Regions from separate parts of the Carnobacterium inhibens subsp. inhibens DSM 13024 genome, predicted to be linked through region 1. Evidence: a T-box and tRNA genes for the amino acid it is inferred to sense, from the RefSeq annotation. Region 1 holds a T-box; the other holds one or more tRNA genes.
What was found. A T-box is a leader RNA that pairs with one kind of tRNA and senses whether it is charged. The one in region 1 lies ahead of leuS (leucine--tRNA ligase), so its partner is inferred to be a tRNA-Leu.
Positions count from the first base shown of each region.

Region 2: it encodes a tRNA-Leu, which carries the amino acid that the T-box ahead of leuS (leucine--tRNA ligase) is inferred to sense. The anticodon was not compared.

Region 1 covers NZ_JQIV01000006.1:2,270,729-2,273,941, forward strand. Annotated here, with positions in the region: gene BR65_RS14170 (LysM peptidoglycan-binding domain-containing protein) at 1-763, shown strand, start outside; gene BR65_RS12020 (putative heavy metal-binding protein) at 838-1,167, shown strand; T-box leader at 1,264-1,505, shown strand; gene leuS (leucine--tRNA ligase) at 1,573-3,213, shown strand, end outside.
Region 2 covers NZ_JQIV01000006.1:988,501-991,713, reverse strand. Annotated here, with positions in the region: gene BR65_RS05860 (nuclease-related domain-containing protein) at 239-1,150, shown strand; tRNA gene BR65_RS05855 (tRNA-Leu) at 1,362-1,445, shown strand; gene BR65_RS05850 (AEC family transporter) at 1,525-2,448, opposite strand; gene BR65_RS05845 (GNAT family N-acetyltransferase) at 2,657-3,193, shown strand.

The sequences.
Region 1 (3,213 bases):
GATTAAAGGCGGTTCAACTTCAGGCGGCACAACGACAACACCAAGTACAGGGAATACAAGCAGCACATCGTATACTGTAAAATCCGGTGATACATTGACTGGAATCAGTTCAAAATACGGCGTAACTGTAGCAGACTTAAAATCGTGGAATAGTTTGAAAACAGATGCGATCTATGTGAACCAAACATTGACGATTAAAGGTGGTTCAACTTCAGGTGGATCAACGACAACACCAAGTACAGGGAACACAAGCAGCACATCGCATACTGTAAAATCCGGTGACACATTGACTGGAATCAGTTCAAAATACGGCGTAACTGTAGCGGACTTGAAATCGTGGAATAGTTTGAAAACAGATGCGATCTATGTGAACCAAACATTGACGATTAAAGGTGGTTCAACTTCAGGCGGGTCAACGACAACACCAAGTACAGGGAACACAAGCAGCACATCGTATACTGTGAAATCCGGTGATACGTTAACTGGTATTGGTTCAAAAAATGGTGTATCTGTAGCGAACTTAAAATCATGGAATAATTTATCAACGGATACAATTTATGTAGGTCAAAAACTAGTTTTAAAAAGCACGAATGCTGTTTCAATAGTAACAACGCCAACTAGTGCAACTACGCATAAAGTTATAAGTGGCGATACTCTTTGGGATATTGCTCAAAAATATAGTATGTCTATCTCAGATTTGAAATCAACGAATTACTTAAAATCAGATGTTATATTTGTTGGTCAGTCTTTGATTATCAAATAATCATAGAAGGAGACTCAACATAAAATTTGAGTCTCCTTTTGTGCTGTAAGATAACTAAAAAGGGAGTGAAAATGATGATCGTTACGACAACTACTTCTGTTGAAGGTTTTGAAATTTCTTCTTATGAAGGAATTGTATTTGGTGAAGTTATCTCTGGTATCAATATGTTTAAAGATATGGGAGCGGGCTTGCGAAACATGTTTGGCGGACGCTCTCAAGGTTATGAGAACGAATTATTAGAAGCTCGTAGTAAAGCGTTAGAGGAAATGGAAACAAGAGCTGACGAACAAGGGGCAGATGCTATTGTAGGGGTTAAAATGGACTATGAGACATTAGGATCAGATAATGGCATGATTATGGTTACCTGTAGTGGAACAGCAGTAAAGCTTAAAACAGTTAAATAATAGACGAATAGACGAATTGAAAAGACATTTTAGAAATCAACTGTTGTTTTTTCTTATTGCTCCTATAGTCATTTTTTGTTAAAATGAAATCAATAGAAAAAAACAGTGAAAAGGAATAGTAGAAATGATTTTTTTTGAGAGAGTGCATGGGTGGTGGAAATGCATAAAAAAGACTTTCGAACTCGCCTTTAGAGTTGCTTTGTTGAAAAAAGAGTAGACAAAGACGTAACGCCTGCGTTAAAGGTATGAGGAGTCCACGATGTATTTTATTAGGAATAATAAGGTCGTGGAAAACATAGGTGGTACCACGAATAATAAATTATTTAATCGTCCTATGAGTACAGATAGTCATCTGCATTCATAGGACGATTTTTATTTTGAATAAGAAATGGAAGAGGGATATATATGAGCTTTAACCACAAGACGATAGAAAAGAAGTGGCAAAATTACTGGGCTTCTAATCAGACTTTCCGAACAACTGAAGATCCTAAAAAGAAAAACTTTTATGCATTAGATATGTTCCCATATCCATCAGGACAAGGTCTGCATGTAGGACATCCAGAAGGATACACAGCAACAGATATCATTTCTCGTATGAAACGTGCTCAAGGATTCAATGTATTGCATCCAATGGGTTGGGATGCATTTGGCTTACCAGCTGAGCAATATGCTCTAGATACAGGTAACGATCCAGCTGAATTCACAGCTCACAATATCGAAACATTCCGTCGTCAAATCAATTCTTTAGGATTTAGTTATGACTGGGAGCGAGAAGTAAATACAACAGATCCTCAGTACTATAAATGGACTCAATGGATCTTTACAAAATTGTACGAACAAGGATTGGCTTATGAAGCCGAAGTAGCTGTTAACTGGTGTCCTGCATTAGGGACGGTATTGGCTAATGAAGAAGTAATCGATGGTAAGAGTGAACGTGGGGGACACCCTGTTTACCGTAAACCTATGAAACAATGGATGCTGAAAATTACAGCTTATGCTGACCGTTTGCTGGATGATTTAGAATTAGTTGACTGGCCTGAAAGTATCAAAGACATGCAACGTAACTGGATCGGTAAATCAATTGGTGCAAATGTAGAGTTTACTGTTAAAGGAACTAACCATAAGTATACAGTCTTTACGACTCGTCCAGATACGTTGTTTGGAGCAACTTATAGTGTTTTGGCACCTGAATTAGATCTCGTTAAACAAATTACAACAGCTGAACAAGAAGCTGAAGTTCAAGCGTATATCGAAAAAATTAGTCTGAAAAGTGATTTGGATCGTACAGATTTGAATAAAGATAAAACAGGCGTATTTACTGGTGCTTATGCGATAAACCCAGTCAATGGCAAAGAAATCCCTATTTGGATCGCAGATTATGTGTTGTCTTCATATGGAACAGGTGCAATTATGGCTGTTCCAGCACATGACGAACGTGATTATGAATTTGCTAAGGCTTTTAACTTGGAAATTCTTCCTGTACTTGAAGGTGGAAATGTAGCTGCTGCTGCCTTCACTGAAGATGGTCCACATATAAATTCTGAATTCTTAGATGGTCTTGGAAAACAAGAAGCTATCGATAAAATGAATGAATGGTTAGAAGAAAATAATTTTGGAAAAAAAGAAACAACTTACCGTCTACGTGACTGGTTATTTGCACGCCAACGTTATTGGGGCGAACCTATCCCGGTCATTCATTGGGAAGATGGGACTTCAACAACATTGCCTGAATCAGAATTACCGTTGATCTTGCCAAAAACAAACGAAATCAAACCAAGTGGAACAGGAGAGTCTCCATTAGCAAACATTACGGAATGGGTAAATGTAGTAGATCCCGAAACTGGAATGAAAGGACGCCGTGATACAAATACAATGCCGCAATGGGCAGGGAGTTCATGGTATTTCTTGCGTTTCATCGATCCTAAAAATGAAGAAATGTTAGCTGATCCTGAAAAACTAAAACAATGGTTACCAGTAGATATCTATATTGGTGGAGCTGAGCATGCTGTACTCCATTTATTGTATGCACGTTTCTGGCATAAATTC
Region 2 (3,213 bases), 1.3 Mb from region 1:
ATAGAGTAGAAAGTTTCTCAAAAATTAATTAAGAATCTGAAGTAGAGGACTGTTACCTTTTAATAGCCTCAAAAGTTAGTATTAATTCTTAAGTAGATGGTTTTTAATCGGAAAATTTTCGAGGTCGAAAAGTTCTCTATCTTAAAATTCCTTATGGTGGATAAAAATAAGCAGAACCTCCTTGTTTCTACGTACTCTAAGTTATAGAGAAGATTTGCAAAAGCGAGGAGTGCAGGTAATGGCATATAAAGAAAGAGAAAAATCGTCTAGTTTATTAATAATGGAATCTTTAATGAATCGCTCGAATCTGTCGAAAGATGAGCGCAATCGTTATGCTTATTTGGTAAAAGGTTTGGAAGGAGAACAAATCTTAGATCGAAGGACGGAAATGCTTGAATGCGATTGTCTTGTATTGAATGATTTGCTATTGAAAATAAATGGAACAGTAGTTCAAATCGACTCTTTACTAATTACAGCAAATGGTATTTGCATATATGAAGTGAAAAATTATGAAGGCAAATATTTTTATGAAGCGGAAAAACTATATAAATTGTTGACTAAGAGAGAAGTTATGAGTCCGTTGATCCAAATAAATCGTAGTCAGACTTTGCTTCGTCAATTGGTGGAGCAATTGGGATTTAATGTTTCAGTTAATGCTTTTGTTGTGTTTGTAAACCAACAGTTCACCTTATATCAAGCTCCGCCTCAAGAAGAGTTGTTGCTTCCAACTTTGTTAAATGAACATTTTGCAAGAATTAACGGTATCTCAGCTCGGCTGACCAAAAATCATCGGCGTATTGCTGAAGAGTTGAAGTCATTACATATGGAGAGTTCAATTTTCACTGATATCCCAAATTATGAAAGTGAAAAATTAAAAAGGGGAATAACATGTTCTCAATGTGGCGTATTTATGGATGATTTCACTAGAAGTTGGACCTGTACTTGTAAATGTTGCGGTCACGAGGAACTAATATCGGGGATCGTTATTCGTCATGCTGAAGAGTATAAGAGGTTATTTCCAGATCAAAAAATAACCACATCTGTGATCTGCAAATGGTGTGGCAATAAGCTGTCTGCTAAGAGAATTTGGAACATACTTCATCACTATTACCAATCTAAAGGAAAAGGTAGATGGACATATTTTGAGTGAGTAATCAAAACTATAAAAGTTTATTAATAGAAAAATTTGACTTAGAAAGAGTAAAAAAGAATTTCTTGCAAAAAAGGTACAAAGTTACTTTTTAATTATCTAGTCATCCGTCTAGACAGGATAGTTATTAGTGCGATTCTTTTGAGAATAGATAATGGATCATCTTTACAATCTTCAAAAACGTTGCTATAATAATCTTTGTTATGAATAAGCGGCCGTGGCGGAATGGTAGACGCGTTAGCTTGAGGGGCTAGTGGGAGGTTCTCCCGTGGAAGTTCGAATCTTCTCGGCCGCATACGTACAGTACATAGTAAAAAGAAGTAACGTTTGAGAGCATTTCCACTCAAGTGTTACTTCTTTTTTAAGTTGGTTCGTTAATTCATTGAGAAAGCAAATTCAGCAATACTTAAAACTAACGGCATACTGATAAGTGAAAGTAACGTTGATAAGACGACTAAGCGAGCGCCGTATTCATAATCTCCACCATAAAGCTGTGAGAACAAAGCTGTATTGACAGCGATAGGTGCAGAAGTCGCAATCGCTAATACAAAAAAGACTAAGTAGTTATCTAAAGGCAAAAGCCATAATATAGCGATACTGATAAGCGGAGATAAGATTAAAGCTAAAAAGGTGGTCCAATAAGCTCGTCGATGAGTAAAAACATCTGCTAATTTTGATTCTGCTACATAACTGCCTAATAAAATCATAGCTAAAGGTGTATTTAAATCAGAAATAGTATAGAGCGAGTCGCTCATAATAGTGGGCAGTTCGATTTGTAGCAAATAAAAAATCAATCCAACCAGTGAGCCTAAAGAGGCTGGGTTCAAAAAGGAATTTCTTGGAGTAATCAACGATTTATCACCGGAAATGATGTAAATGCCATAAGTCCGTTGTAAAATATTCGTCACTGTACTATAAGCAGATACAAAGAAAACTCCTTCGAAACCAAGAACAGCTTGGACTAATGGAATCCCAATAAATCCTGCATTGGTAAATGTTGTTGCATAACGGTCGGTTCGAGAAGCGTTACGTAAGAAAAAGTAATTAACTATGATACGTGCAGCCATCAATAAAATCGCAATTCCAACAGTCGCTAAAAACCACTTGAATTGAGTAGATTGATAGGGTTGCTGAAACGACATAAATAGAAGTACAGGAGTGATAAAGTTTGCTAACATATTAGCAATTTGTTTAGTGCCAGATGGATTTAAAACATTTCTTTTTACAAGGATATACCCAAAAAAGATCAGGACGAACATGCTACCTAATTGTTGCAAAATAATACTGCTAATAGACAATTGACTTGTATCCCTCCTTATAAAAATAGACTATAAGAAGTATACCGTAAATGATCCTAAAGCAGCAAAAAAATGTTTTTGATTTAAAGCAGTAAGCTCGTGACAAACCAATGATTTAATGCTAGTTTAAATAAGCCAAGAAAATATAGCTGAAAAAGGGTAAAATAGCTAGATGCTTTATTGGGAATTTGAATAGAGGAGCAAAAGTATGAAACATGAAGAGATTGAAGAGCAGTCAACTGTTGAAGAGGTTCGAATTGAAATGGCTACACCTGAAGATGTGGATGAAATTGTGGCTATTTGTACACAAGGGTATGCTTGCACGGCTGCGGCTGTAAAAGATCAGCAAAAAGTACAAGAAAAGGTTGAAGAATATTACAATCCTCAAAGAATCCTTAGTGAAATTGAAGAAGTATCGGCTAAATGGAGCGGTTGGATCGTTGCTCGATTAGATAAAAAAATTATTGGAGTAATTGGTGGAGGAATTGTAGACTCAAAAGTAGGGAAAGTTTTTGTGTTGTATGTCGATGACAGCTATATAAGAAAAGGAATTGGTACACGTTTGGTCAATCATTTGACTCAAATGCAGCAATTGTTAGGAAACAGTACTCAATTGGTCAGTTTCTTTAAATCGAATAAAGAGAATTATGCATTTTACAAAGCGTTGGGATTCACTTATCTTCAAGATATCATTGATAATGAAAATCCAGACTTTACTAGTATTGAAATGATTCGAGATATCTAAAAAGAGTTGGAGGAATTACT